Regions from separate parts of the Metabacillus sp. 22489 genome, predicted to be linked through region 1. Evidence: riboswitches for the same ligand, from Rfam matches in the RefSeq annotation. Region 1 holds a riboswitch; each other region holds the start of a gene.
The links. Region 1 has a riboswitch for cobalamin ahead of ACTJJ9_RS04430 (DUF4430 domain-containing protein). Riboswitches for the same ligand answer to the same signal wherever they lie in the genome.

Region 2: another riboswitch for cobalamin. It lies ahead of metE (5-methyltetrahydropteroyltriglutamate--homocysteine S-methyltransferase); the one in region 1 lies ahead of ACTJJ9_RS04430 (DUF4430 domain-containing protein).
Region 3: another riboswitch for cobalamin. It lies ahead of ACTJJ9_RS05865 (ribonucleoside-diphosphate reductase subunit alpha); the one in region 1 lies ahead of ACTJJ9_RS04430 (DUF4430 domain-containing protein).

The regions. Positions count from the first base shown of each region.
Region 1 is NZ_JBQENT010000005.1:54,992-65,836, reverse strand. Features, by position in the region: gene ACTJJ9_RS04455 (histidine kinase N-terminal domain-containing protein) at 1-223, opposite strand, end outside; gene ACTJJ9_RS04450 (ECF transporter S component) at 424-1,107, opposite strand; gene ACTJJ9_RS04445 (ABC transporter ATP-binding protein) at 1,089-2,738, opposite strand; gene ACTJJ9_RS04440 (energy-coupling factor transporter transmembrane component T) at 2,711-3,598, opposite strand; gene ACTJJ9_RS04435 (DUF4430 domain-containing protein) at 3,598-4,488, opposite strand; gene ACTJJ9_RS04430 (DUF4430 domain-containing protein) at 4,603-6,642, opposite strand; cobalamin riboswitch at 6,800-6,990, opposite strand; gene ACTJJ9_RS04425 (C40 family peptidase) at 7,287-8,630, opposite strand; gene ACTJJ9_RS04420 (GH1 family beta-glucosidase) at 9,246-10,595, opposite strand; gene ACTJJ9_RS04415 (SGNH/GDSL hydrolase family protein) at 10,620-10,845, opposite strand, start outside.
Region 2 is NZ_JBQENT010000031.1:39,909-50,753, reverse strand. Features, by position in the region: gene ACTJJ9_RS17205 (MFS transporter) at 1-698, opposite strand, end outside; gene ACTJJ9_RS17200 (DUF3231 family protein) at 741-1,250, opposite strand; gene ACTJJ9_RS17195 (NfeD family protein) at 1,526-2,065, shown strand; gene ACTJJ9_RS17190 (flotillin family protein) at 2,077-3,609, shown strand; gene ACTJJ9_RS17185 (STAS domain-containing protein) at 3,702-4,526, opposite strand; gene ACTJJ9_RS17180 (DEAD/DEAH box helicase) at 4,857-6,128, shown strand; gene ACTJJ9_RS17175 (hypothetical protein) at 6,192-6,320, opposite strand; gene ACTJJ9_RS17170 (hypothetical protein) at 6,448-6,816, opposite strand; gene ACTJJ9_RS17165 (DUF5105 domain-containing protein) at 6,978-8,042, opposite strand; gene ACTJJ9_RS17160 (STM3941 family protein) at 8,164-8,691, opposite strand; cobalamin riboswitch at 9,032-9,229, shown strand; gene metE (5-methyltetrahydropteroyltriglutamate--homocysteine S-methyltransferase) at 9,381-10,845, shown strand, end outside.
Region 3 is NZ_JBQENT010000006.1:157,699-168,543, reverse strand. Features, by position in the region: gene ACTJJ9_RS05885 (YitT family protein) at 1-829, shown strand, start outside; gene ACTJJ9_RS05880 (DedA family protein) at 1,150-1,746, shown strand; gene ACTJJ9_RS05875 (MerR family transcriptional regulator) at 1,863-2,624, opposite strand; gene ACTJJ9_RS05870 (ribonucleotide-diphosphate reductase subunit beta) at 2,872-3,918, opposite strand; gene ACTJJ9_RS05865 (ribonucleoside-diphosphate reductase subunit alpha) at 4,010-6,298, opposite strand; cobalamin riboswitch at 6,429-6,607, opposite strand; gene nhaC (Na+/H+ antiporter NhaC) at 6,808-8,172, opposite strand; gene ACTJJ9_RS05855 (LacI family DNA-binding transcriptional regulator) at 8,857-9,897, shown strand; partial or broken gene ACTJJ9_RS05850 (sugar ABC transporter permease) at 9,957-10,064, shown strand; gene ACTJJ9_RS05845 (VOC family protein) at 10,101-10,553, shown strand; gene ACTJJ9_RS05840 (SDR family oxidoreductase) at 10,576-10,845, shown strand, end outside.

The DNA.
Region 1 (10,845 bases):
CCTCTGCTACCTTATATGCTAACTCCTTCATAAGTTCTTCTGAAACAGAATTAAGCAATATTTTTTTTAGCAATTCGTACATGGCCATTCCATTTCGTTTGACGATTTCATTTTTATGTAAATCTTTATCCTCTAATAAAATTGTTTCCTGCCATGTTTTTATAAATTCGTGTTCTCGCTGTTCTAAGTATTGAACTAGCTTTTCCTCTGTTGTTAAATTCATGCTCCCCCACCGCTTTCGTTGTTTGAAATACCTATATAAAATTTTGACAAAATCCGATAAAAACCTTTTTTTGCTTAAGATTTTTTTCTTCAATGCTTACTTTACGTTTCCGTTCCTATTAACATGGCTTAAAAAATAACACTGTTCATACACATCACCAAAATGAAAAAAGTGTTCGTCACACATAAAGTGACAAACACTTATTCAAGCAAACCGTATTTTTTTCTAAACCGCTGCAATATTTTTATCCAGCTATTTGCAAAAACAATGATAAAAAACGCATTAGAGACAGCATGAGCTAAATCAAAATAAATGCTTGCCGCATAATACTTAATGACTTCCTCTAAACGAAAATTATCGCCGAGACTTACGACATACCATAAATTCATAATCCAACCATATACTATTCCAGAGGTAAATCCATAAATAACTCTTCCATATGTCCTTTGCATAAACGATGTATTCCGTAAAAATCCCGCAACCAAACCGAGCATTCCCCATGAATACATTTGCCAAGGTGTCCAAGGACCTTGCCCTAAAAACAAATTAGATACTAATGCAGCAAGCGCCCCAACAACAAAGCCACTTTCTGCTCCAAAGACAAGTCCCGTCATGATGATGACAAATGATGTAGGCTGCACACTGGGGATCGCGGCAAATGGTACACGGCTTACTGCAGCAATTGCAGCTAATACCGCTAGCATGACAAGCTCTCTCCCAGTGACACGCCTTTTCTCAAAGCGAATAACAAAAGGGAGAAACGTTAATAAAGTGATGATTCCACTTACTAGCAAAAAATGCCTGTTAACAAGAAGTGGTGTCAAAATAAGAAGGCAGCCAATAATGACAATGCTCGAAATAAGGATTACTCGTGTACGCGCCAATATTCCTTTGCCTCCTCTACCGTTAATACACTCGGTACATCGCTTCCTCTCGTCATCCGATTGAGTACAGTTGTATAAAATGCATTTCCCTGAAAAAAGTCCTTCGCTGCCGCTGCAGTTGTAATGGCCCCTTGGAACATCATTGCACATCTTGTTGCATATTTTGCGGCGAATTCAATATCATGTGTAACCATGACAATTGTTAAGCCCTCATTCTGTAATGACTTTAATAAATCGCCAAATCTTAACTTTGCCTCTGGATCAAGACCTTTTGTCGGCTCATCAACAAGGAGAAGCTTTGGTTTTGCTAAAAGCACCCCTGCAAGTGCGGCTTTTTGCATTTCTCCTCCACTTACATCGTATGGATGGTGATGCTTAATATGGTGAAGCTGAAAAACATCAGCTAACCGTTCAATTTCCGCTTTTCCCTTTTCAAGTTGCTGAAGCTTTATAATCTCCTGCCATTCTGACTCAATTGTCTCCTGTACAAAAAACAGCTTTGGGTTTTGTGGGAGATAGCCAATTTCAGTTGGTAACTGTCTTTTTCTCTTTTTCCCTTGATAATAGACTGAGCCACACTGCGCCTTTTCAAGACCTGCCATAATTTTTAATAATGTTGATTTTCCAGTCCCATTTGCCCCAACAATTGAAAGCCATTCTCCTTGATAGACTGTTAACGATAACCGATCAAGAATTTTCGCAGTATCCTTATCATATTGAAAATCAATATCCTTTAATTTCAACAGTTCCTCTGAAAACCTTTTTGCTATGTTAGGCACTGTTACTGCTTCAACCTTGTGCTTCTTAAGCCAGCTCTTACCTTCCTTTACCGACAATGGAATCAGTTCATTCTGGATCACCTTTGAATGCTCAATATATAATCTTGCTGGACTTGGTAAATAAGGATATAACGGATGATTTCTGTTTTGAGCAAGGCTGCTGATTACCTCTCTCGGATGATCAAATGCAGCAATTTCACCCTCAACTAAGACTATCGTTCGATCGGCAATCCCGAAAAGCTCCTCCAACCGATGCTCTGCAATTATGACAGTTATCCCAAACTCTTCATTCATCGTTTGCAGCATGCCGATAAATTCTCTTGCTGCTACCGGATCTAATTGTGATGTCGGCTCATCAAGCAATAACAATTTAGGCTCTAGCAATAAGACAGAGGCTAAGTTAACCAATTGCTTCTGTCCACCTGATAACTCATGTGTTTTGCGATTTAGCAAGCCTTCTAGCCCGAAGAAATGAACAATTTCTGCAACACGCTTTCGCATTTCCTCCGTCGATGCTCCCATATTCTCCAGGCCAAAAATCAGCTCCTGTAACACATTATCCATGACAATTTGATTTTCCGGATCTTGAAAAACCATTCCAATATTTTGTGCCATCTGCTCTGCCGATGCCGTCGATAAAGCTTGTCCTTCAAGGAAAAACTCTCCTTCTATCGTACCGTGTGGAGCAATTTCTCGTTTGATTAGCCTTAGTAAGGTAGATTTTCCGCTTCCAGATGGCCCACATAATACAATAAACTCACCTTGTTGAATCGTAAACGAAAGATCATTTACAACACGCTTCTTTACATCAGGATATGTAAAGCTTACATGCTTCGCTTCCAAAAATGCCATCGTATCCCCTCCCTTCCTTCAATTAAAAGCGGTGAACTTAAATATAAGAAATAAAGAAACAGATAAAACCATTCTCTTCCTTGAATCGACATCGTTTCTAATATTGGATAAATACTTAACACTCCATCACCTAGCCACCAACCAAATAACGCTATCGTAAACAGTGCAAGGATGTAAATGATCGCTAGCAAATCCTTCCCCTTCAGCTTATAAGGCGTATACTTACTTCGTTTTTTCACTCCATACCCTCTGGCAGCCATTGAATCTGCTGTTTGAATCGCATCCTCCAATGACCATGTAAGCAATATTTGCACGAGCAAGATGCCGTTTTTCGCTCGTTCCTTTAGCTTTCCTTCAGTTACTGAAAGGCCTTTCCCTTTTTGGACAACCTCAATTTCCTTCAATCGTCTTCGTAATAGAGGGACAAACCTCATCGAAAGCATTGTCAGCAATGCCCATTGTGGTAACCATTTTGCAAATAAAAATAAAAATTTATCTGCGGTTATCACATGATTATACGAAGCAAACAAAACGATAAGAGTAAAAATGGACAATGCCAAAATAAGACCCTGGATTACCGCCTCAAGCATAATCGGGTTATGATGGAAATAAAACAAAATATGTGTTCCGCGATGATTAATAAGTGGATTTATGAGTAAAAAAAAGCCGGTCAGGATGATTAGCATCTTAAACCATTTTTTTAACGCTTTCCCTTTATCTAATTGATAATTAAATAAAATAAAAATAATTGCGCCAACAAGCAAAAACACCGGATGCTTATAAAGCATAACCAGTGCTGCTGCCCCAACATAATATAAAAAAAGTACAAAAGGGTGGAAAGCATGAACCCCTCTAGACATTACTTTTCATCCTCTACATAATTCGTCGTATAAATCCATTGTACTGTATCCCCATTTTTCACTTGGACTGCACCTGAACTTCTCGTTAATTTCACACCATTCTTTTTAACCATCCAGCCGCTTAAAGGTCCTTTATCAAATTCATATAGGTTATTTATCCCTTCGACATAAGCTGAAGAGCCGCTCCCAGTAACACTAACTTGAATTCCTCTTTGCTTAAGAATAGCTAGCGTTACATCGATTACTGTTTGCCCTTCTTTTATTTCAACCTTTGTAGGTGACAAAATTGTCCCAGTATCACTAACTACTGATACAGTTACCGTCTGTTTTGGTTCTGCCTTCTGAGTTGGTGTTGTTTGCTGCTTATTAGGTGTAGCTGCAGGCTTAGTCGGTTGTTTAGTCGGTTGTTTCTCTTCAGTTGGTTTAGTCGTTGGCGTCTTCTTTGTTGATTGCTCTGTGCTATTTGTCGTTGTATTATTTGAAGCTGTGTTGTTTGTTGTTGATTTATTTGGTGTCTCTGTATTTTCCTTACCTGTTGTCTCGTTCGTGTTTGTTGAAGTTTTTGGTGCAGTATTTATCGTTTCGTTCTTTTTCGTATTTGATGATGGTTCTGTATTTTCCACAGACTTTTGAGTGCTGGCTGAATCATCTTTTGCTTTCCCGTCAGTCTCCTGCTTTTCTTCTATATTATTCGTCGTATCCGTTTGCTTTGATTCAGCTTTTTTATCGGCCTGCTCCTCTTTATCCTGAGTATCGGCTACATTTTCCCCTGAAGCCTTTTCTCCAGCTGCGGATTGGTCTGTCATTGGAACAACTTCATCCTTTGCACAACCGGACATAAAAACAAAAAAAGATAGAAGAGCAATCAACATTATTTTCCCCATCTTCATTTCAAAAACCTCCTATCTCCATTACAGTACAAATTATCTCTTCCAAGAATATCATAAACACGCTGTGGCATAAAAATAGGAAAACGCCCTCTAAGGATTAAGAGGGCATTTCTATTAAGCATTTTGTGAGCGACGTCTAGTATAAATAAGTACAGCAGTTCCTATAACCGCAATAACGACACCGATGACAATTAAGTTATAAAGTGGTGTTGCAGTGTTTGGAAGCTGATGTCCTTCCGTTTTTTGCAACTGTTCTACATTGCTATTTCCTTCATTCTGATTTACTTTTGAATTATCGGTGTTTGAAGCTTCATTATCAGTTGCTGGAACAGGCTTGTTATTCTCAACTGGAGCCTCTGGTGCTGGTGTCTCAACTTTATTATCGCTATCCTCTTCAGGTACTACTACTTCTGTATCTGGTTGAGAAAATTGATAGATTGAGCTTTTTCCTTCATTTAGATAATCCTGATATGCTAATAACGCTAATAGCGCTTGTGTGCTTGCCATATAATCGGATTCATTATCAGCAAGTAAATGAGCAAACCCTCCATCTTCTTGCTTAAATGTTAAAAGGTGCTGAATTAGGTTTATGTGATTAGAAGCTGATTCTACAGTCGCTTGCTTCGTAAACTGTTCCCCTGTTGGATCAACACCAACAGCTGTTAATCCAATAATGACTTGTGCAGTTGTTTCACTGGCGTCTCCACCGTTATATTCGTCACTAAATCCTCCATCATTATCCTGCTCACTAGCAATCCACTCAACTGCCTTATTTATTGCAGACTTAACATTTTCTTGGTCTTGATATGGAGCTAATGCTGTAAGGATCATAGCTGTAATATCGATACTTTCCTTACTGTTAGGTGCTAATGACCAGCCACCAGATTCAAGTTGTTCATTTAATAAATACTTAACAAGAGCTTCTCTTGTCCATTTTGCATTACTTGGAATTTCATAGTTCCCACTGTCAAGAGCAATTAATGCATAAGCAACTCCGTTATTTCCTTGAATCGTCATCCGCTCATTATTATAAATTTTTTCTATTAAATCATAGCCAACAAAACTCGAGGCATCTACATTAGCAGAAGTTAAGCTTAAAACAATTTTCTCATAATCTGTAACATTTCTATAGACACCATCTCGATCAATTATTTCCTTTTTAAGCTCTTCTATATATGATTTTGGTAATTCATCGCCAACAATATTTAAAGCAACTGCTGCCATATGATCTTGAATACCATTTGTTGTAAAATATTTGTCAGCTAAATGATTAATAGTTGCATTTACTGTTTCTTTTGTGACAGGGTCAGCTTCAGGTTGTGGTTCTGGATTTGGTTCTGGGGTTGGGGTTGGATTTGGACTTTCCCCTTCAGGTAGCCCATTACCTGTATCTGGATCCTCTTCCTCTCCTGAACCTTCATCATCTACCTTTGGTAATCTTAATTCAATATGATCACCACTTTTAGGAATATATGAAGAAAGGCCTTCCATCATTGAAATATCATTTAAATAAACACTCCAATAATCTGTCTCACCTAGCTCTGTGTTTCCTATATTATTTATAAAGGCAAACCAAGTTGAATCGATTGATGCATCTACTTCGACATTAGCTAATTTCCCTGCTAGCTTTACTGCATCATAGCCACTTGAACCTTTAAAAACGGATACCGTTTCATCAAGTATTTTATTTCCTTTTTGATCGATTGCTGATACTTTCACATCAACCTGTTCATATGGATAGCCTGACACTTTAAAGAGAAGGCTATCACCATTTTTTACAGTATAGCCATCAGCTCCTACTGTAGCAGGTTCACCATTAATACTGAGCGTCCAATATTGCCCTGCAGGTAATGTAACATTCCCTATATTATTAATAAATGGTCCGTATGTCGGGTCTATTGGTGCATCTAATGGAATATCTTTCGCTTCTGTTATTTCCTTTAGGACATCATATGCAGTTTGTCCTTCCTTTATATTTACAGCTGTTAAAGGTAAAACTGCCTCTCCATTGTGGTCAACAGCTGAAATTGTTGCTCCGTTTTCTAACGATGCTGCTTCAACGTTTTGTGGAGTAAACGAAACAACTTGAAAGATTGCAAGTAACATAATCATAAAAATAGCAATAAACCGTTGTGACAAGTATTGTTTGTTCAAAGAATAACTCCTCCTTTATATGTTTTCCCTTTCTTAACTTAAAGAAAGCAATGCAACAAAAAAACACCCCTATGCAGAGATGTGTTTGTTACAACGATATATAGATAAGAGCTATCTACTTCTTTGTTCTCAAACATCATCCCTATCCGCGTAGGTTATTGATGACAAAAAATAGGCAGGTCTCCTGGCTTATGATCAACACTCACTTTACAACCTTCCCATTAAACAACAGTGGTATATCTGTAAAAGAGCTCCCATTTACAGTGGCGGGACCGCGCCGGATTCACACCGGTCTTCCCTTTTCATGATAGACAGCTAAATCTATCAACCTATTTTTATTCTATTAATTTTTAAAATCATTATATGACTTTTTTATCATAGTCTAGGATAAATCACCTGTCAACGTTTGTCATAGAGTTGTTTCATTTTGTTAAAGAATAAAAAATAAATTTTTTATTTAAAACTTGCAACCTTTTTATATGCTTATTCGTATTATAAGTAGGGAATAAAAATTACAACTATAAATGAGGCTGGCAAATAGTCATAAAATGGTCATCTTTGAGGATTTATTAAGATGGTAAACAGTTAGTCTGGAATCATATAAAAAGGACTAGGTTTACACCTAGCCCTTAATAGACTTCATATTATAAATTCACACGCATAACGCGACCGTTGAATTTTTGTGCCCAGTATCCACTTGACATATTTGCAATAGCTACACCAGTTGAGCTTTGTGATCCGATAAACTTACCGCCACCAACATAGATACCAACATGTCCATCTTTTTTATACGTATCGAAGAAGACCATATCTCCTGGTTGCATTTGGCTTGCTGGAACGCGAGTACCTGTGTTTTTAAGAGAATCTGTGCTTGCACCAACATTAACACCTACAGTTGAGAATGCCCAAGCTACGAATCCTGAACAGTCAAAACGTCCATTTGCAATATCAGATGCAGATCTTCCGCCACCGAATACATAAACAGAATTGCCGATATATTTATAGCCTGCAGAAATTAAGTCCTGAACAGTTCCATTTGGATTGACAGGTGTTGATGCTACAGTCGTTTCTTTCTTACTTGACTTTGAATCTGATTCTGTAGAATTAGATTCTGTGCTAGATTTTGAAGAGCTAGCATCGGAATTATCACTAGAATTACTGCTTGAATTTGAATTAGTAGCCTGTGAATCTTGTGAAGCCTGTGCAGCTTTTGCTGCTTCTTCTGCAGCTTTTAAAGTAGATTCTTGTAATGCTAATGATTGATCCTTTTGCTCTAAGCTTTGTTTTGCAAGTTCCTTAGCAGTTTTTTCATCTTTAAGCTTAGCTTTTAAAGCGTCATTTTGTTTCTTTTGTTCATTAACTGTCTTTTGAATACCTTCAATTTCAGCTTTCATGTCTGTTAGCTCTTCTAACTTTTTCACTTTAGCTGCTTGTTTTTCTTTTACAGATTTTTGGTCAGCTTCATGCTGTTGTAGTAATTCGTTATCAGCTTCAACAATTTTGCCAACTGCAATTGCACGATTAACGAAATCACCGAAACTAGAAGAACCAACTAATACTTCTAAGTAATCGACATTTCCTCCACTATGTTGGTAGGAGATAGCACGTTGCTTTAAGATCTCAGTGCGATTTTTAATTGTCTCTTCTAAATCTGCGATTTCTGTTTCAAGCTTACTAATTTCAGCATTTGCAGCTGTAATTTGTGCTTCAATTTCTTTCATCTTTTTATTGTTTTCGCTAATTGCTTGGTCAACAGATTTTGCTTGCTCATTTAGTCTAGCAAGTTCCTCTTGAACCTTTTTTAGTTCCTGTTCAGCGCTTTGTATATTTGCTTGAACTTGTGAACGCTCTTGCTGGATTTCAGACGCCGTTTCAGCTTTTGCTGAAGGAATAGCAAATGAACTACCTAATCCAATCATGACAGCCAAATTCATGACAACTAGTTTCTTATTCGACATTCTCTTCCCTACTTTCCAATTCTTATCCATAATCTGCTCCTATGTATCTATAAAATGATTTTTTATTAAAATATCCAATACTATTTTCTTATTTATGTCACAATTAGAAGTATATCATCAAAAAGTGACAAAAATATGTTTTTAATATTACAATTATATTTCAAATATAACAGTAGCCCCTAAAATTTTACTTATTTAGCCACTATAAAACTCTAACATATATTTATAGTGATTACTAGTGTAAAAAAATAGCAGGTATTTGTTACTATAAACTTTTCATGATAACGGTATCATACTACATAATGTCATCATTAGTATAGTTTTTTTGTTAAAATCTATCGAAATTCCCGATTGCTAATGAAATAGATTCTGTTTTTAGTATGACCAATTTAATGAAGGTTTAAACATTGACTAGTTATAAGGAAAATTATCTTTTTAGGTTTTTATTTTTCATCGATACTATCAAATACAACTATTTTTCTAAGTCACTCTCTTTTTTGTTTATATGTTGGTTACTACAAAAAAAGAGGGTGTCCCGAAACCCAAAGGTTCAGACCCCTCAAACATAGTATTTAGACTGATGATTAAGTTAGTTTCCTATATACCAGAGGCTGCCCTATTAAGTCACCCTCCTCCTAAACTATATTAATAATCGTTTTCGAAAAATCCATTCACAATTGTGTGCTTAAACCAGTAAAAGCTGTCTTTTTTTGTCCGCTCTAAAGTTCTATAGTTAACGTGAACGATACCAAAGCGCTTGCTATAGCCCTCTGCCCATTCGAAATTGTCCATAAGTGACCATGTTAAGTAGCCTTTAATATTAACGCCGGATTCGATGCTGCGGCTTAAAGCTGTTAAGTGTTGTTTTAAATATTTAATGCGACGCTCATCTTTTACGCGTCCGTTTTCAGGCTCGTCATTGTAGCATGAGCCATTTTCCGTGATGTAGATCGGCACTTGACCATAGCGTCCTGTAATATATGTTAACACCTTATAGAAGCCTTCAGGGAATACAGGCCAGCCGATATCAGTACGTTCGTAGCCCATGTCGATTCCTTCTGAATCAAATAAGCCGCTGTTTTCTTTGTAGCGTGCTACCTGGCCGTTGTAATAGTTGATACCTAGGAAATCGATCGGTTGGTTAATTGTTTCTAAGTCACCCTCTTCAATATGAAGCTCAGCACCTTTTGCCTTAAACCAGTCAACCATGAATTGCGGATATTCTCCTTTGAATACAGGGTCCATAAACCACTCCACAAAGTATGCAACCTCACGGCGACAAGCATCGATATCTTCCTGCTTATTGCTATATGGCTCCATCCAAGTTGTGTTTGGTGCAAATCCGATTTCACCTTCAATATTTAACGCTCTAAATGCTTTAACTGTTTTACCATGAGCTACAAGGAGGTTATGTGAAATATCAACCGCTAATTGAAGATCTCTGTTTCCAGGAGCATGCTCTCCTAAGTAGTTTGATAGAAATGAAATACACCATGGTTCATTTAGCGTAATCCAATGTTTGATTTTTCCTGCGAACTCTTTGAACATTGTTTCAGAATATGCAACAAATGCGTCGATTGTTTCGCGATTAGCCCAACCACCTTTGTCCTGTAATGCTTGTGGAAGATCCCAATGGTATAGAGTACACATTGGTTCAATTCCTGCTTCTAGTAATTTATCAACAAACTTATGATAGAATTCTAAGCCCTTTTGATTGATTTCACCTGTTCCATATGGGAAAATACGTGGCCATGCAACGGAGAATCGGTAAACATCTACACCTAAGTCCTTTAAAATTTCAATATCTTCTTCATAACGGTGATAGCTATCACATGCAACATCACCGTTATCCCCATTTTTTACTTTTCCAGGTGTATGTGAAAACGTATCCCAAATAGACAAGCCTCTTCCATCTTCAAAAGCTGCACCTTCAATTTGATAGGATGCAGTTGCTGCTCCCCATTTCATATCTTTAGAAAATTGTACAATTGCCATTTTTCTAGCCTCCTATGTTGATGATTATTTTAATCGTTCGCCTGCTGCTTGTATCCATGTTGTTGCCATTAGCATATTGCCAGCAGAATTCATATGAACTCCGTCTGTTGTTAATTTGTATCCATTGTTTGCCTTTAAATAATCAATAAAAGCACTATGTGTAGGAACTAAAGTTGTGTCAAATTGTTGAGCAACCTTACGAATGACCGCAACATAGTCAGGTAGTAATTGATTACCACGGGATTCTACA
Region 2 (10,845 bases), on a different contig from region 1:
TCAGATAAATAAAAGAGGATTCCGAATAATGTAAAAAGGCAGATAGAACCAGCTAAGTAGACAGTGAATAACCATCTACCTTCATATTTAAAAACAGACAATAATCCTCTAACGTATTTTTCAAAGGGAGGGGGAGCTTGTCTATTTCTTTTCTCCTTTATAAAGATCCAAGTAAGAATTACGGAAACTAAAACAATTGCAGGAAAGGCAAAGAATACTGAATACCAAATTAATAGTCCTAATAAAGAACCTAAAATAGGGGATAAGACCTTTCCTAAACCATTAGATGCTTCAACGATTCCTAGGACCCTGCTTTGCTCTCCACCTTTAAATAAATCACCAGTAAGCGCCATGGCAATTGGCATACTTCCTGCTGCACCTATCCCCTGCAAAGTTCGTCCGATTAATATCCATAAAAACGGATTGGAAAATTTCCAAGCTGCAAAACCAGCGAGCAAACCACCTAAACCGTATAAAATAAGCGCAGGAATGATAATGATCTTTCTTGAAAAACGATCAGATAAATAACCTAATATTGGAATGAAAAATGCTGCAACAACTGAAAAAACGGTAATTGTTAAGCTAACTTGCATTTGTGATATATTCAAACTGGATTTCATTTGCGGCAAGATAGGTATGAGCATTGAGTTCCCTAATGTCATAATAAGGGGGATTGAACCAATTGCTGTTATGGTCATTCCGTTACTTTTAGCCACTCTCACACACCCTTTATATTTTATTTAAGTTGCAGATTTAACCATTAATGGTGGTGGGACGAGCCAACCTTTTTCTTTGCTTATTTTTAATAATTTTGCTTCGTACTCTGTTCGCTGTACTAAAAATTCATCGAACATTGTTGCGATATCCTCTCGAATGGCACTACTAGAAACATAACTAAAAAACATTTTTCCTGACATAAGTTCCTTTTGAACAAGAATAGCTATTTCAGGATCATTAAAACGTGCTCCAGCAGGAATATCCTCGACATGAACATCGGGACGGCCCGGGGGTGCAGGAGGTAGCCTAATGCCATTTTGCTTTAAGATTGCCTCTGTTTGTTGTTCTTCCTGTTTAAAGCAATTTTCCATTAAATCCTCTAAAAACACTTTTAAATCATGGTCTCCAGCATGATTATCTAGTATTTGCAAAGATACAAGGGTACCTTTTGTTGCAAAGAGGTGTGACCATAGATTATAAATTTCACCGGAATGAAGGGGTTCTTCTTGTGGCTTACCACTTAAAATGCCCACTAACACGACCTCCTGTTTGTTTGATTTAGCTTTTATATTCTTTCATAAAAATAAGAAATTTATGTCCTTCCTTTTTCAGGAAAGAGTGTTAGTTAGTGATTCAAGATCACAAAGATATATATTTTTTCATGGTAAGGAAAATTCAGCTAATAATGGAACTTTTTCCATTTTAAAACGTATTAAAGATGAAAGGTCATAAAGAACATTTGATACATACTCATGCAGGATAAACACAATTTTCTTTATGAATAGACAATTTTGGAGGGGGTGATATAGTGGATTTCTTTGGTCTATCGATTGAATCGATCTATTTAATTACACTTATTGTAGTAGGTTCGATTACTGTACTGTTTATCTTATTTGGTAACGGTCTTATAGATGTATCAGATGCTGGAGGGGTATTAAATCCTACGATAATTTTGTCCTTTATTACAATTTTTTCAGCATCTGGGTATTTATTTGAAATGTTTACACCGATTTCGAGCATGCTTATTTTATTGTTTTCTTTGCTTATTGCTCTTATTCTTGTCACAATTCTTAATATTTTCATTTTAATACCATTATCTAAGGCGGAGGAATCCTTAGTTTATTCCTCAAATTCATTAAAGGGAAGGGTAGGTAAGGTGATTACTCCGATTCCGTTAGATGGATTTGGTGAAGTGGTTTTAACAGATAAGAGTGGAACAATTGCAAAATCAGCAGTCAGCTTTAATCAAGAAGAAATAAGCGAAGGAGTAAACGTACTTGTAATTGATGTTCAAAAAGGAGTTCTTCATGTGACTCCATATGAGCAATCAACTCATTATAATTTATAGGGGGAGTTTTTATGACATTACTATTATCAGTTATTGGAGTAGTTGTATTTCTGTTAATAGCATTAATAGCTATCTTTATTACGAAGTATCGTACAGCTGGACCTGATGAGGCACTGATTGTAACAGGGAGTTATTTAGGTAGTAAAAATGTCCACGTTGATGAATCAGGAAATAAAATTAAAATCATTCGCGGTGGCGGTGCCTTTATATTACCAGTTTTTCAACAAGCTGAGCCTTTAAGCTTATTATCAAGTAAATTGGATGTAACGACACCTGAGGTATATACAGAACAAGGTGTGCCTGTTATGGCGGATGGAACAGCAATTATTAAAATTGGTGGCTCGATTGAAGAAATTGCAACTGCAGCAGAGCAATTTTTAGGCAAGAAAAAAGAAGACAGAGAGAATGAAGCTCGCGAAGTACTTGAAGGTCACTTACGGTCGATTTTAGGGTCGATGACAGTCGAGGAAATCTATAAAAATCGTGATAAATTTTCTCAAGAAGTTCAAAGAGTTGCAACACAGGATTTAGCAAAGATGGGACTTATTATCGTATCTTTTACAATCAAGGATGTTAGAGATAAGAATGGGTACTTAGATTCATTAGGGAAGCCAAGAATTGCCCAAGTAAAGCGAGATGCTGATATCGCGACTGCAGAAGCAGAAAAAGAAACACGAATTAAGCGGGCAGAGGCGAGTAAAGAAGCGAAAAAATCTGAGTTAGAGCGTGCAACAGAAATCGCAGAAGCCGAAAAAGAAAACCTTATGAAAATGGCCGAGTATCGAAGAGAGCAGGATATTGCCAAGGCACGTGCAGACCAAGCATATGACCTCGAAACGGCTAGAGCTAAGCAAGAAGTAATGGAACAAGAAATGCAAGTAAAAATCATTGAGCGTCAGAAACAAATTGAATTAGAGGAAAAGGAAATTCAGCGTCGTGAACGTCAATATGATTCAGAAGTGAAAAAGAAGGCAGACGCTGACCGTTATGCAGTAGAACAGGCAGCATCTGCAAATAAAGCAAAAGAAATCGCACAGGCTGATGCAAACAAATATCGCATTGAAGCGATGGCAAAAGCTGAAGCCGAAAAAGTAAGAATTGATGGATTAGCAAAAGCGGAAGCAGAAAGAGCCAAAGGGGAAACAGAGGCAGAGGTCATTCGTTTGAAAGGTCTAGCGGAAGCTGAAGCTAAGCGAAAAATTGCTGAAGCATTTGAACAATATGGTCAGGCGGCAATTCTTGATATGGTTGTTAGAATGCTCCCTGAATATGCTAAACAGGTTGCAAGTCCATTAGCCAATATCGATAAACTTACTGTCGTTGATACTGGAGGAAATGGCGAGAATGGCGGAGCAAATAAGGTCACTGGATATGCAACAAATTTAATGAGTTCTTTACAGGAATCGTTGAAGGCATCATCTGGAATCGATGTGAAGCAATTACTTGAAAATTTCTCAGGCAAGGGAAATATTCGAGAGAGCATTGATCAGCTTTCAAATGACTTAGTTAAAAGTGAGAAAGTAGAAGATAAGGAAATTGGTTAAAAACGTAATATGAATTGAACGGGCAGAACTTTACATGTTCTGCCTTTTATAATATGAAAAGTTGAAGAAAAGTTATGTTTACAAACTTCCCCTTAATTTGTCTTAATAATTTTCAAATCAATACTTGATAATGCTGTTGGTAAATCAGCAAATGTTGTAATGCCTGTAAAATCAACTCCGATTGAGATTATGGTCTGAGCGATCTCTGGACGAATACCAGTGATAATTGTTTCTACACCAAGCAATCTTAAGGCAGAAATTACTTTGAACAAATTATCTGCAACCATTGTATCAATGATAGGAACACCAGTTACATCTAATATCAAATATTCAAGCTTTAATTTGGAACATTCCTCCATCGTTACTTCTAAAACAAGTTGTGAGCGATGAGTATCAATTTCTCCAATTAACGGAACGACTGCAACATTTTTGTTAATCGGGACAACAGGAACAGATAATTCTTCAAGTGCGGTATATGCAATCTTCATTAAATTATTGTTATGCTCTTGATAGACATTTCCATATTCTGCACTAATTTCGTCGAGTAAAGGGTCGATAATTTTACTTACGTCAAGCATTGTAATTGCCGCAAACTGTTGTTGTTCCAATTCCTCAGTAAATACGTCCCAAATCACTGTTCGATAATAAGCTAACGATCTTAATGCAGTAGTGAGAGTCGTATTATCGACTAAAAAGCTTGCTTCATTATGAGCCCATTCAATTATCTCATTTGAGACATCCTGATTATCAATTAATGATTTACCTAATAATTCAATTAATTTAGATGAACTTTCATTTCTGCTTTCTTCCAATGTTTCATTCGTTAATAAATTTGCTTGTAGCTGTGTAACATTAGCAGCTAACACTGTCTTGTTTTTCATGATTTTTTGACCAATATAATTTAGTTCATCCTTCATTTTTCCAACTCCCTAAACAATATGTACCTTATATTATGATAACATAATTAAATAAATTGAAATGGCTTTAAAATAGCGGAACTTGAATTTTATACTTAAAGTTGCTCGAATACATGGGGGAGTGTTGGATTTCTATAAAGTAAATAGGCAAAGTGAAATTCTATGTTGCCCGAATGAGTCAAATAATAAAGGGAGGATAAATTTTTATTTACTACAAATAAAAAAACAATAAATATAAGGATATATCTAAAACTGTCTGTCAAATACTATTAAATATGCTATAGTTATTTGATTACAAATATAAATGAAGTAGAAATGAGATGTGATATTTTGTCAGATTTTATCAATTTAGGAGTTCGTAAAGAAATAAATCATACATTAAAGTCATTAGGAATTGTAGAACCAACAGCGATTCAAAAGCTTGTGATTCCCACAATACTTGCTGGTAAGGATGTAATCGCTCAAGCACAAACAGGTACTGGAAAGACTCTCGCTTTTGTATTACCAATCCTAGAGCGGATTAATGTTGATAATCATGAAATACAAGCACTTATTCTGACACCTACAAGAGAATTAGCCCAACAAATTTCGAAGGAAATTAAAATCCTTCTTGAGAATTTGGAAGGCATTCAAGTCTTAACAGTGTATGGTGGTCAAGATGTCGCCCATCAATTAAAAAAGTTAAAAGGGGTCCAGCATATTGTTGTTGCAACTCCAGGGAGATTATTAGATCATATTCGTCGACAATCAGTGGACTTATCAACAGTTCAAATGCTTGTTTTAGATGAGGCAGATCAAATGTTACATATGGGATTCCTCCCAGAAGTGAATGAAATTATAGTTGAAACATTATCATCGAGACAAACTTTACTTTTTTCTGCAACAATGCCACAAGAGATACGGTCACTTGCAAAAAAATATATGGTAAACCCTGAAACAATCCAAGTAAAGGCAAAAAATATTACACTTGATGAAATTAAGCAAGTTGTTATTGAAACTACTGACCGTAGAAAGCAAGCAACATTATTACACTTATTACAAGAGCAGCGTCCGTTTTTAGCAATTATTTTTTGTCGAACAAAAATCCGTGCGAAAAAGCTAAACGAAGCATTAATTGCAAATGGTTATGAGTCAGATGAATTACATGGCGATTTAACACAGGCGAAACGTGAAAAAGCAATGAAAAGATTTCGGGATGCGAAGATTCAGCTTTTAGTTGCAACAGATGTTGCAGCACGAGGACTTGATGTAGAAGGAGTAACACATGTTTTTAATTATGATATTCCTCACGATGTAGAGAGTTATATTCATCGAATTGGTCGAACTGGTCGAGCTGGGGGAGAAGGGGTTGCTTATACATTAGTAGCACCTAAAGATTTTGACTTTCTAACAATGATCGAAAAAGGGATTAAACATCGTTTGGAGAAACAAATTATAGAAGGGATAAGCGTACCTAATAAGGAAGATATTAAGACACCAAGAAACCCCAAAACTAGCAAGGATAATTTCAATTCTTCTTTATTAAATGGTAAAAGAAAAACAGGGCGTGAAAAAACGAAGCATCGCTCTAGTAATGGAAGAAGTAAAAGGAAAAATCGATAAATTTGAAGGAAGGAGTCACAATATAAACCGTGTTAGGTACTTAATATTGTGACTCCTCTAATGTTATTTTTTATTTTGTAAGTCTTTTTTCGTTATGTTACTTCTAATCGTAATATCCTTAGAAAATTCAGTATCTCGTTGATTATGTGGATACTTATTTTGACGTTCACGGTTATCGTTACGGTTCGTCATATTTTTTCCCTCCCCTTTAATTGAAGCACTTTTAGTATGAACAAGGATAGGAAGAAATACTAAAGAAGTAATTGGAAGTAGTAGGCATGCTTACTCTAGCTTATAAATTCGTTTACGGTTCTACAGTTTAAAAACCGCCTTCAGCTGGGGAAAAAGGTATATTTAACCGATTTTCAACTGCTCGAAGCCGTTGATTTAATCGGTTTAAACGTCTAGTATGCTGTTCAATACGATTGGTTAGTTCGCGATTTATGCGATCTACCTCTTGATTTAGCCTATTATGTTCTTGGTTTAGTCTTCTAAGTTCATTATTTAATCTTGTTAATTCTCTTGTTTGACGTTCAGATTGACGCTCAAGGGCTGCAACACGTCTTTCTAAAGCAGGCTGTCTCGTATCATCGTACATTTCTGGTTGCTGATAATATTCTTGTTGAGGATAATAGTACATGCTTTCTTGTTGTGGTACGTATTCATAATAATAACCATATGGATTCATGAAGGACTCTCCTTTTTTGTAAATAATATGAAATCCATATAAGTCTATGTAGGTTTTTGCGGAGTGTGAAGGCTTTTGCCTAGGTTGTAACAATCAAAATAATGTCTTTAAAAAAAAGAAAGAGAGCAAAAATTCGCTCTCTAGATTGATTATGTTTTTAATTAGTCAAATTTCAAAAATGGTAAGGAAATATCTTGTGAACGGTAATCACTCGCATCGAGCACCCATTTGTCTTTTCCTGATTTTTTCAATTGAAGTTCTACTGTTACTTCACTTGTAGATGGTTTCATAGTAGCAAATTCCTTTGCCATTTCATCAAAAACAAATTTTTGCAATTCCATTTCAGTCGCTTGTTGATTTTTACTCACATAATCTTCAGCTTTCTTTTGGAGTGAAGGTTGCATAGATGGTACATCAAGTGGTGAGGCAGTTAATTCAACAATTGCTGTATCTTCACTTATAGTTTTTGTTACAGTTTGCGCTTTTACTTTTTCTTTTAATGCAGCCTTCATGGACTTGACTAAATTAAATAAGCTTTGTTTATCAATTTGATCTTCTGAAATATAAGCTGTGCTCATGAAACCTTCGATAATTGCATCATCAAACTCTCTAACTAGAGCTTCTTTATCTTCTCCAACTAAAGTCTCGAACTCTGGGCTTTCACCATTGTAAAATAAAACATCTATGTAAGCTGAGAGAGCTTTTGCAGGATTTTGTAAATCTTCAGCCGTTTCTAATAACTTTTCATCTTTACCATCAATATCAAACTCAATTACTTCCTGTTCTTTTTCATATTGTTCAGTAGATGAATAAACTAATTGATAATCTTCACCTTTATCAACTAAAAAGTATAAACTTCCTTCAAGCTTTTTACCTTTACTAAGTGTTGCATATTTTAATACTGAATTATAGTCTTCAGGCTCTGATTCACCTGCCATTGTGTCACCTTGATAAAGAACGAAATTATTGTTGTCAACATCTAATGGATCTTTACCATTATTCGTAACGGAAATATCAATTTTTAATGCCAACTGGTCATCTGATGCATTATCATATTCTGAAGGTAATGTGTATTCCACATTATCGATACTAATATCGGCTACCTTTGCTTTTTCTTTCTTTTTATCTTCGCCACCTGATTCTTCCTTACTAGTTGAGCTTGATGAACATGCAGCAGCAAACGTTGTAAGTAAAATTAAAGATAAAATCATCATAAATTTTTTCATTATTGCGTCCTCCTAATTATCTTTTGAATACAACATTTTCCATGATATATAATTTATCCGAATTATGGAATAGGAGGAAAATCCTGAATGTCTACAAAAGATGAGTATTTTTTACTATATTCTACAAATTTTGACCTTCCTCAATTTGGATTAAAATAGGGATTTCATATTTTTCAAGAGCTTCAAAAAACTCATTTTCGTTTTTTAAATAAGATAAGGAAATATTAAAAGGTGGGAACCCCATTCTTTGATTAAGACCGACTAATTTTCTTGCACGACCAGATAATTTATCAATATAATGTTCCTCGTTTTTTAGAATAATACCTAGAAATCTACTCATCTGATATTTATAAGGGACAAAGCCTTCAAAGTCTTCCCAAGGTACAAACCCTGGATTTCCTGGACCGTTCAGTGTTATTCCATTTTTCGAAAGGATAACAATCGGTTCATGTTTTATGAGTCGTTTCAATATTGTATATGTACATAGGATTAAAATAATGGCCAATATAAAGGTAAAAATCATCATAAATATCTCTTCACCTGATAGTGCGAGAATAATAGCAAAATAGAAAGATCCGATTGTTAAAAGCGTCAAGAAAATAAATGCCAATACCATTTTTGTTTTAGAATTATAAAATTTTTCTTCCAATGGTGTACCTCCATTATAAGTAAATATTCATCACAACAATTTTTCAAAATCGTTGTGATCATTTAGTCAAACCATATAACATTATAGCAATCCAAAATGGAATTTTTTACAGTATAGAAATAATCAGGAAAAATGTCTTAGTAAAAAGTTTTGTACATAGTAATTAATTACTATGAATTTATTTATATAAAATATTTAATTAGATTCATCATTCTAATTTTGTGTGTTGAATTGCATAATTTCTATAAACATATAAAAGTAATTTTTCAATTAAGAAAAAGCCTTGATAAAAGGATAAAAATAATATAAAGTAAATCCATGTTTGAAAAGTTTAAAATTTTATAATGTTCAGTTAATAGGTGTTAAAAGTATTTGTTGCTTTTAACTTAAAAGGGAAGTTCGGTGTAAATCCGACACGGTCGCGCCACTGTAATGGGGAATTTTGTATCAAACCACTGTTACTCATTTATTTGAGAACGGGAAGGGATACAAAATGATGAGTCTAAGTCAGGAGACCTGCCTATTAAATGCACTTGTACCTACGCGTAATAGGGAGGAGTGATGGTCATATGTTGAATCAGTTTTTATATTTCAACTCCAGCTAACTATGGAATTTGACGATCAATCCCTCTCATCATTTTGAGAGGTTTTTATTTTCATACTAAACATAGAAGAGGAGTACATGAAATATGATAAAAAGTTCAAATATTGGTTATCCAAGAATTGGAGAAAATCGGGAATGGAAGAAGACGTTAGAACTCTTTTGGTCCGAACAAATGAGTGAAGAGGAATTTGAGAAAGAAATGAAACAGATTCGTTTATCGCATTTGAAAAAACAACAAGATAAAGGAATCGATCTCATTCCTATTGGAGATTTTAGTTATTATGATCATGTATTAGATACTGCAGTTATGTTTAATCTTATTCCTGAACGTTTTAAAACAACGAACGGAAAATTATCATTAGTTAACTATTTTGAGATTGCAAGAGGTAGTAAAGGCAAAGTTGCTTCTGAAATGACGAAATGGTTTAACACGAATTATCATTACATCGTTCCGGAACTAAACAAAGTGGAACCAAAATTAATGGAGAATAGACTTGTTCATTTGTTCAATGAGGCGAAGGAAGAATTAGGTATATATGGGAAGCCAGTTATTGTAGGGCCGATTACTTTGTTATCATGCTCAAAAGGTTTTACAAACGAACAAAGAGCTTCTTTGTTACAATCTCTTATTCCGTTATATATTGAAGTATTTACAGAACTTAGAGGTGCCGGAGCTGAATGGATTCAAATTGATGAACCAATTTTAGTGAAGGATGTCAAAGAGGAAATTGTTAACGAATTACAGCTTGTATATTCAGCTTTCGCGCAAAATGTTCAAGATGTGAATCTAATCATTCAAACTTATTTTGAAAGTACAGAATACTATAAAGAACTCATTAACCTTCCAGTAGCGGGAATTGGTCTTGATTTTGTTCATGATGCAGGCGCAAATCTCAAGCTTCTTGAAAAATACGGCTTCCCTAATGAAAAATATTTATTTGCGGGGATTATTGATGGGAGAAATATTTGGAAGTCTAAATTGGTGGATAAATTCGATTTTGTAAAGGAACTTTCAAATAAAATTGGTGAAAATCGTATGTTTTTACAGCCATCATGTAGTTTACTTCATGTTCCTGTTACAGTGAAAAATGAACAACAGCTCGAATCTCAAATAAGAGATGTTTTAGCATTTGCAGATGAAAAATTAGATGAAATCGCATTACTTACTCATGTTTTTACGGAAAAACAGCAGATTGATGATTTAGAAAATTATGATAAAGTTATTCATTCTTTTAAAGAGTCTGCTTATCGAAATGTTGAGCATATTCAGGAAGCGATAAATAATCTTGAACACTATTCAAGTTCTCGAATATCTGTAGAGAAGCGAAAGCAAATCCATGAAGAGAAGTGGAAGTTACCACTTTTACCAACGACAACGATAGGAAGCTTTCCGCAAACAAAGGAAGTCAGAAAACAAAGATTAAAATGGAGAAAAGGTGAACTATCCGATAAGGACTATGAACAATATATTCAAAGTGAAATTAAAAAATGGATAACTATTCAAGAAGAAATAGGATTAGATGTTCTAGTTCATGGTGAATTCGAACGGA
Region 3 (10,845 bases), on a different contig from region 1:
CGCCAAACGTGCTTTTTTTATCTTTATTGGTGCGGTGTTAATGGCGGTTGGATTAGAAATATTTTTAGTACCGAATAATGTAATCGACGGAGGAATTGTTGGGATTTCCATCATTCTTTCACATTTATTAGGGATGAATCTTGGACTGTTCATTTTCATTTTAAATATCCCGTTCTTTTTCATAGGCTATAAACAAATTGGTAAAACCTTTGCATTGTCTACATTGTTTGGGATATCTGTTTTATCGATTGCAACAGCTATTTTTCATCCAGTACCAGCGTTTACCGAGGATATCCTCTTAGCAACAGTGTTTGGTGGGATTATTCTAGGTGCTGGGGTCGGAATGGTGATTCGCTATGGTGGCTCACTTGATGGAACCGAAATATTAGCAATCTTGTTTAATAAAAAGCTTCCGTTTTCTGTTGGTGAAATTATTATGTTTTTTAATATATTTATTCTCGGAAGTGCTGGTTTTGTCTTTGGCTGGAATCGCGCGATGTATTCCTTAATAGCCTACTTTGTTGCCTTTAAAACGATTGATATTGTCCTTGAGGGACTTGATGAATCGAAGTCAGCGTGGATAATAAGTGAGCAATATCAAGAAATAGGAGATGCGATCATCGCACGATTAGGTCGAGGCGTAACTTACCTAAATGGGGAAGGTGCTTATACGGGCGATGATAAAAAGGTTATTTTCTGTGTCATCACTCGTCTTGAGGAGGCAAAGCTAAAATCAATTGTTGAGGATCATGACCCAACAGCGTTTTTAGCTGTAGGTAACATTGCGGAAGTCCGTGGTGGCCGGTTTAAGAAAAAGGATATTCATTAAAACTCTGTCATAGGCAGAGTTTTTTTCTTTTCGAAATGGGAACATGATATTGTATTTTGTCGAATGACAGATTTTTATTGAAAGTTGACAAATTATTTTCTAAAGTTGGGAGATTTAAACGTATAGTTGATAGATTTCACGTAAAAGTTGACAGATTTTTTTAAAAACGACCGTGCTAGAGGATTTTTCGGCTAAAATAGATGGATTTTCAATAAAAGTATCTCTTTACAAAAAATAAGTTATTTTGAAAAAAATCGCTCATACGATAGTAAGGACAAGGAATGCTTGGACGAAATTGAAGATAGGGTGTGAACGGACGAATGGAGGAAGCGATTCTACGTTTGTTAGAATGGGTAACAGACCTAGGGTATTTTGGTATTGCCCTTGGATTAATGCTTGAAATTATACCGAGCGAAATTGTCCTTGCTTACGGTGGGTATATGGTTCTCTTAGGAAAGATAGATTTTGTCGGAGCTGTCATCGCAGGTGTTGTCGGTGGAACAATTGCACAGTTATTTTTATATTGGCTAGGAAGCTATGGAGGGAGACCTTTTCTTGAAAAGTATGGCAAGTTTCTTTTCATCAATAAACACCATTTAGATGTTTCGGAGCAATGGTTTGAAAAGTATGGAACAGGTGTCATCTTTGGGGCGAGATTTATCCCGGTTGTAAGACATGCCATTAGTATTCCTGCGGGCATCGCGAAAATGTCAGTTTGGAAGTTTATGATTTATACAACGGCAGCAATGATTCCTTGGACAATCTTCTTTTTATATTTAGGAGTAGAATTAGGTAGTAACTGGATGTATATTAAAGAAGTAGCAAGACCGTATCTTATTCCGATTATGTGCTTTGCGTTTTGTATGGCAATCGTTTATATTCTAGTAAAAAAATTCAAACGGCCAAAATTAAATTAAGCGGATAAACTAAAAAAGGGTCAGACCCCTCAACAAACACTAGTATAAACTTATCATTAGTTTATATATTGTGTTTAGGGGTCAGACCCTTTCGTTTTGAACCACTTTCAGCCCTGTTAATTCATTCCTAGATAAATGAGAATCGCATCGCGTAAAAACTTCGTACCACCTTTTACGGTTTTGTCATAGTAAGCGGTGAATCGTTCATCGGCAACGTACATTTCAGCGAGCCCGGCATGTGCTTCCTTCGAATAACTTGACCATGAATACATTAGCCATTCTTTATGCTTTGCAGCAAGCTCCTGTGCTAATTCTGATGAAGGGTCACCCGTTTCATAGGCTTTCTTAAGTAAGGTGTTGATTTCCTCACCTAAGCTTGTCATTGCTTCATATTTCTCTTGTGACATCCCCATTAGCTTCGCATTGCTGGCATCAACTGTTTCATCACCATATTTTTCACGAATTTCCTTACCGTATTTCGCTTCATTTTCTTCGATCATTTTTTCCTTTAATCCTTCAAATTTATCTTTATCTTGCATATCAATTCCTCCTTCTTTACTCGCAATCGTTTTTTCGATCGTTTCAATCATTTTGTCAAGACGGTCCCGTTTTTTTGTAAGATTTTTATAGTGATTTTTCAATGCCTCTGTTTCATTAAAACTAGGCTTGGAGATGATGTTCATAATGTCCTCCAGGCTTACTTCTAATTCGCGATAAAATAAGATTTGTTGAAGAAGATCGACTTCCTTATCACTATAAATACGGTATCCAGATTCATTGATTCTAGCTGGCTTCAGTAAACCTATTTGGTCGTAGTATCTAAGTGTGCGGCCGCTAACACCTGATAACTGAGCAAGCTTGTTGACTGTATATTCCATTGCTAACCCTCCTGACAGTTTCATCATAAACGTTGACGTTGCGTAAAGGTCAATAGGAGAAAATAAAAATTTTACATTTGTTTTTTCATTAATAGTCTGGATTGAAAATTGTACTTTAGCTTTAACCGTTGAGCTTTAGAAGAGTCCTCATTACTTTAAAAGAACAATCATTCTAAAAGTGTACCATTTATTTATTAGGATAATCATAATAAAAAGACCAAATCGTAGGAGATTTGGTCAAAGCTTATTACAAGTCATCAAAGCCATTATCAACATGGTTTACCTTAGTATATTGTCGAGATTTTTGTTCGAAGAAGTCTGATTTACCTAAATCAACTTCTTCGTATGCTTTAATCCATTTTAATGGGTTTGTTCGATAGCCTTCATATGGACGATCAAATCCAAGCTGATTACAACGGACATTTGTGTAAAATTTAATATAATCCTCAACATCCTGCATATTAATTCCATCAATTTTGTTTCCGATGATTGTGCGGCCCCATTCAATTTCAAGCTCTGCTGCTTTCATAAACGTTTCTTTTACAAATGTAGCGAGCTCTTCATTATCATATTCTGGGTTTTCCCTTAATACTTCTTTAAAGATTTTAACGAATAAATCAACATGGATTTGCTCATCACGATTAATGTAGTTAATCATTGTGCTCGTTGCAACCATTTTTTGATTACGAGCAAGGTTATAAAAGAATGCAAAGCCGGAATAGAAGAATAGCCCTTCTAAAATGACGTCATAGACAATTGATTTTAGAAGGTTTTCTACTGTCGGGTTCTCAGCAAAGTCTTGATAGCCTTGAGTTACAAATTCATTTCGCTTACGAAGTGTAGGCTCACTTCGCCAATATTCAAATACATCGTCCTGTACTTGTTTTGGGACTATGCTTGAAAGGACATATGAATACGAATGATTATGAATAACTTCCTGTTGAGCGAGAATAATCATTAATGCATTTATACTTGAATCTGTTAAATAATCTGCTACTTTCCCAGCATAGTCTGTTTGAATACTATCGAGAAGGGCAAGGAGGCCGATAATTTTAAGAAAGGCATCCTTTTCATTATCTGAAAGGCTAGGATATTGCTTCGTATCCTGTGCCATATTGATTTCAAATGGTGTCCAGAAGTTGCTTAGCATTTTTTTATATTTAGGAAATGCCCATGAATACGCAACATCATCCCAGTTTAAGACATTAGAGCTTTCGCCGTTAACAATCGCAGTTGAACGATTAGGTGCATCTGCATCCATAATTTTTCGTTTTGTTAATAGTTTTTCCGTCATTTAATATGTCTCCTTTATAGAAGGTTTCCTCATCTTAAAACATGCTTGTCCAATTTAATAAATCGTAAACTCCTAGCAAACTAAATGTAGCTTAGCTTGCACAGGAGTCACATTCTTCAATTGTGCTTGAAGTAGAGCGGACATAGTAGGTAGTCTTTAAACCTTCCTTCCATGCAGTTAAATGCAACTCTAATAAATCTTTCGCTTTAATAGTGTTTTGTACATAAAAGTTAAAGGAAATAGATTGGTCAATATGTCGTTGACGAGCAGCATTTTGTTTAATGCTCCAACGTTGGTCAATTAAATAGGCTGATTTGTAAAACCATGTTGTCGTCGGATTTAAATCAGGCACAGTTACCGGAATCTTATAATCTTTCTTTTCCTCTGAATAAACCTTTTGGAAGATTGGATCAATACTTGCAGTACTTCCAGCAAGAATCGATGTTGAAGCATTCGGAGCAACCGCCATTAGATAGCCGTTACGGATTCCATGCTTGCTTATCTCAGACTTTAATGAGTCCCAATCAAGGCTGCTGTTATCTGAGCGATAGCCTTTTTTGTCAAAATAAGCTCCAGTTTCCCAATCAGAACCTTTAAATACCGGGTAAGAACCCTTTTCTTTGGCAAGCTCTAAGCTTGCTTTAATCGTTAAGTAGGAGATTTTTTCATAAAGCTCATCAGCATAATGAACTGCTTCGTCATTTTCCCACTTTAATTGTTTTAATGCTAATAAATGATGCCAGCCGAACGTACCTAAGCCAATTGCACGATATTTTTGATTCGTTAATTTCGCTTGCAGTACAGGGATTGTGTTTAAATCTATGACATTATCAAGCATTCTTACTTGAATACTTATTAATTTTTCAAGAACATCTTCAGTAACTGCTTTCGCAAGATTAATAGAGGAAAGATTACATACAACAAAATCACCTGGTGTTTTCACCGTGATAATTTTACCATCCTCTGTGTATTGCTCTTCTACTGTTGTTGGACTTTGGTTTTGCGTAATTTCTGTGCAAAGATTGCTGCAGTAAATCATTCCTTGATGAGAATTCGCATTATGACGATTTACTTCATCACGATAGAACATATAAGGAGTGCCACTTTCTAACTGACTGATCATAATTCGTTTCATAATTTCAATTGCAGGCACTTTTTCCTTTGATAGCTGTTCATTTTCTACACATTCCCAATATTTTTCGCGGAACGAACCATTGCCTTTTTGCTCATCATAAAAATCCTCAATGCTATAGCCCATCACTTGGCGAACCTCATGTGGATCAAATAAATACCAGTCACCACGTGCTTCTACCTGTTCCATAAAGATATCTGGAATACAAACACCAGTGAATAAGTCATGTGTTCGCAACCGTTCGTCACCATTATTAAGCTTTGCATCTAAAAAGGAGAAAATATCTTTATGCCAAACGTCTAAATAAACAGCAATTGCTCCTTTTCGTTGCCCGAGCTGATCAACACTTACTGCTGTATTATTAAGCTGCTTCATCCACGGAATGACACCTGAAGAAACACCTTTGAAGCCTTTTATATCACTGCCACGGCTACGGATTTTACCGAAATATGCTCCGATTCCGCCACCTGATTTAGATAAATTGGCAATATCGGTATTGCTGTCAAAAATGCCTTGAAGACTATCATCGATCGTATCGATGAAACAGCTAGATAATTGGCCTACAGGCTTTCCAGCATTTGATAAAGTTGGTGTAGCTACTGTCATATATAAATTACTCATTGCCCAGTAGGCTTGTTCAATTAAGGCAAGACGATTTTCCTTCTTTTCATTTGCCATTAAAGTCATCGCAATGATTAAAAAGCGCTCCTGTGGAAGCTCGAAAATCTCTTTTGTAAAATCGCGTGTCAAATAACGATCAGCTAAAGTACGGAGACCGATGTATGTAAATAATTGATCTCTTTCAGGCACAATGAATTTACCGATTTCTTCAATTTCTGATTTCGAATAATTCTCTAATAGCATTTTATTGTAAAGACCCTTTGAAACAAGAGTTTGAATCAATTCGTAAAAGTCGCCATATTGTTTTTCTCTATCATAGCCTCTATTTGCAGCAGCTTCCTTATAAAGCTTTTTTAAATAGATGTGTGCACAAAAGTATGTCCACTCTGGCTCTTGTTCATTGATACGGGAGAGCCCTTCTAAAATTAAGAGATTCGTAAGTTGATCAACCGTGTACGTATCACGTTGCATAACTGTATGAATGATTCGATTAAGATAGTCATCAATATGTAGTGTTGGATAATGCTGATGGATGTTTTTTATAAAAGAAGTTAATTTTTTTTCATCAAAAGGGATCTCGTTGTTGTTGCTATCAATAATAATTGGTGAGTAAGTGGTTGTAGTCATAGTATTTCCTCCATCTGTGTTCAATTAGTGCTCAGGGGATTAAGCGACAAAACGACAGATAAGAGCAGAGTGTTAAACCCTGTTTAAAAACTTACTATCGTTCCCGCTTCTCATTCCCCGGAGAAGGTGAAACTTTAGCGAATACTAGGCAGGTCTCCTGACTTATGCTCTTCCTACTATGAGTCCTTCCCATACTTGATGTACAGTGGTTATCTCAGTTCGTCACACTTACAGTTGCGGGGACAGCTCTGGACTTTCACCAGATTCCCTTATTAAGCCTATTTTGGCACCTATCATTCGCAAAGAATACAATATATAGTTATTTTATCAAGAAAACTATCAATATATAGTTTTCGTTGAGTTCTATTTACAATCATAATGCAGAAGAATAAATTAATCAACTAATAGTTATTAAATGTCGAAACATATTGTGACAATTAATCTAAAAAAAGAAAGCTGCCATAATTTTCACGGGGGAAACCCTTATGAGGCAACTTTCTATAGCCATACTATTTATGCTTACTCATATATCCAAATAAAATCGAAAAGAGTGGAGATAAATACAAAAAGAAAACATATGGTAAATAATCAATAACCTCTACGCCAAGTGTTTGAGCAAAGAATGCTCCACTCACCGCCCATGGGAATAACGGATTGACTAATGTTCCAGCATCCTCGAGGGTTCTTGACATATACTTACGACTGATTTGCATATTATCATATAAGCCTTTAAACGATTGTCCAGGTATAAGGATGGACAAATATTGCTCTCCAGTTAATAGGTTGACGCCAAAAGAGGAGGCTGCTGTTGATAAAATAAGCTGTCCCTTTGTTTTGATTCGTTTCATTAATCCATTTAATAGAACAGGAATAATCTTTAAAACATCAAGTAGTCCACCAAAAGCAAAGGCAATCATGATAAGGGAAATTGACCACATCATCGATTGAAGCCCGCCACGATTGAGCATGGACATAAGCAATTCGTTATCAATGGAATAGGATGTCCCAAATTGTAAGATCGTAAGGAATTTCCCTATTGATACTCCTTGTAATGCTCCTGCAGTCACACCGGCAGTAATAATTCCTATGATGAGAGAAGGAATCACAGGTACCTTTCGAATAGCTAGAATAACAACTAATAAAGGAGATAATAGCGTAAGAGCATTAATATCAATTTCACTTTCAATGATTGTCACCATCTTCGCAATTTCAGAAAATGATGCTGTCTCAATCGGAGTGATTTTGCCTAGTACGATAAAAATAATCGTTGTTATGATGATGCTTGGCACAGTTGTGATTGTCATATGACGAATATGTGTGAACAAAGGAACAGAGCTTACACCTGAAGCAAAATTTGTCGTATCAGACATAGGTGACATTTTATCCCCAAAGCAAGCTCCAGAAATAACGGCTCCAGCAACCCATTCAACAGGTAAGCCAATTGCCATTCCAACCCCCATTAAAGCAACCCCAACTGTGCTAACAGTCGTAAAGGAGCTACCAACAAGACTTGAAATAACCATACAAGAAAACAAGCTAGTCACTAATAAATAGCTAGGGTCAATAATTGATAAAGCATAGACCATAACAGTAGGAATCGTTCCACTAGCCATCCATGCGCCAATTAACATTCCGATTAAGCCTAGGACGATGATTGGTTGGATTCCGTTTTGGATTCCTTTCACGATGCCTGCTTCTAAGTCACTCCAATTAAATCCTTTTAGAAGTCCGATGAGAGAAATCACGATAATACAAAGTAATAAAGCTAAATGCGGCTCTGACTTTAATAAAAATAAACTAGTAAAAATAATAGCTAAAATAAATACAACTAATAGTAATGCTTCACTTGTTTTGAAACTTTTATTTTTAGAAATCATTTGTTTGCTCCTATATTAATTAAATTTCGTCATTGCTGAATAATAAGCCATAATGCTAAGTTAGTTAGAATGTATGGCGTAAGACACGTATATCAATGTTTAGTTAACAATGCCTTTAAAACAATTGGTTTACGTTAATCCTTTAGCTACTTTATAACTTAAACGCTTTTATGCATAAAAGTATTATATCAATCTAATAAAAGAAGTCAAATGAAATCTTAAAATTATAGGAAAAATAATATTGTGGTTGTAGTTGTGGAAAAATAATACTTTACTAAGATAGAATGTTTCATAAACTACCTCAGCTGGATATCTGATACATTGGGGAAATACTAGCAAAATTTGTTGAACGATTCATAAAGAACCTTCATTGACGGTGATATCACTTGAGAGGTATAATTCAACTCAGATAATTGGAAACGGTAACAAAGGGGAATTTTGGTATGTCCTTTCATTCTCAATTTTAAAGTGATGTAAAAATAAATACGTGTTCATCTTTAAATAAATGGGAGAAGATTCTAATAGTTAAGTGAGAATAAGGCTTTTGATGGAAAATAAATTGAGGTTCTTTTCGAGCAAAAGAGAACATAGTTATACCGTATATTTCTATTGAATAAACGCGCGTTTATTAAAAAGTGAATTATCTGGCATATTAAGTGCCTTTTTTAGGAGAGGAATCATGTGAAAGAGATTAATAGTACAGAAATTGCAAAAATAGCAGGAGTTTCAAGAAGTACGGTAAGTAGGGTAATAAATAATTATCCAAATGTGCCGGAAAAAACTCGAAAAAAAGTTATGGAAATCATTCAGCAATATAATTATTATCCGAATTTATCTGCACAGGTGCTTGCAGGTAAGCGAACAAGTACACTAGGACTTTTCATGATCGAAAGAGGGCAAGTTTCTGCTGATAGTCTATCAAACTTATTAATTACAAGTATTATTGAAAGCGCTTCTTCACTTGGCTATTATGTGTTAACGAATATTATCCGTGATACGAATCACCCAAAAACTATTGAAAGTATGAAAGAGGTATTTTTTCAAAGAAGAGTCGACGGTGGAATTTTTATAGGTGCGAACAATTATGAGCCATTAATTGAGGAATTAATTAAAGAAGGTTTTTTTATCGGTATTGTTGATCAGAAATTGCCTGGAGCGAATGAATCGAATCGAATTGTTTCTAATTTTGACAATGAACAAGGTGCACGAAAGGCAGTTGAGTATTTAGCAAATTTAGGACATCGAAAAATAGGTGTTATTAATGGGAATATGAATAGAATTGCAGGACCTCAAAAGTTTCAAGGGTATTTAAAGGCGTTAAAAAAATTTGGCATTCCCGTAAATGAGGATTGGATCCTTGATGGAGATTTTAGTAAACAAAGCGGATATGAGGCGATAAAAGGATTGTTAGAAAAAGACATTGCATTACCAACTGCTTTTTTTGCAGCGAATGATAGTACAGCTTTTGGAGCAATGCAAGCCTTTAAAGAGCATGAGATTCGTATTCCAGATGATATATCAATTATTGGCTTTGATGACCATATGTTAAGTGAGCATACGAGTCCAACCTTGACAACAATGCGAGTTGATTTTACAGAAATGATGGAAAAGCTGACAACAAATGTCGTGAATGCTGTTGAAGGAAAACAACTTGAAGCAAATTATTTTAAAGTTGGAGCATCTCTCATTGTGAGAGACTCCTGTAAGGAAGTTAGGGTTTAGTAAGGGAAAAGCTCATTTTACCCCGTGAAACTAACTTGTAAAAGTATGCCTTTCAATAGTTTAAGATGGGCTATGCCTCTGCTATGGCTTGGGTTCTCTTCATTATCGCTTTATCTATTACATTCGTTTTCTTTAAGCTTTCTAAAAAATGGGGCTTTGAAAATTGAAAAATATTATTAAATGAATTGAAGGAGAGATGGATGATGTTAAAGGATGTACTAGGTACAAAGGTGATTACGCAGATAGGGATTATCGTTCATGATATTGAAAAAACATCACAGGCATATGCAGACTTTTTTGGGGTAGAAAAGCCCCAAGCTTCTTGGACAGATGCAGTCGATGTAGCTCAAACAAAATATAAAGGTGAGTCATCACCAGCTAGAGCAAAGCTAGCGTTTTTCGATATGGGGTCACTTCAGCTTGAATTAATACAGCCTGATGAGCATAAAAGCACGTGGAGGGATTATTTAGAGGAGCATGGTGAAGGTGTGCAGCATATTGCATTTGTTGTCGATGGACTAAAAGACAAAGTGAAAATAATGGAAGCAGGTGGGATGTCACTTATTCAAAAGGGTGAGTATACCGGTGGGAGATATGCATATATGGATACGTTAAAAGACTTAAAGGTGATTTTTGAATTGTTGGAGAATGATTAATGTAAGGAGGGGAAAGTGTAGGATGAATATTTTAATTACTGGTGCTAACCGAGGGCTAGGCTACCATTTAGCAAAGGTAGGCTTAGAGAGAGGGCATTTTATCTTTGCTAGTGTAAGGGCGAGCACTCCACAAGCAATACAGCAACTAGAGCAGCTAAAGAACGATTTTCCGCAAAATATTGAGATTATTGAGCTAGATGTTAGCTGCGAGGAATCGGTTAAACGGGCAGCTCAAATCGTAGCGGAAAACGAGCAGCATCTCGATTCAATTATCAATAATGCTGGGATTCTT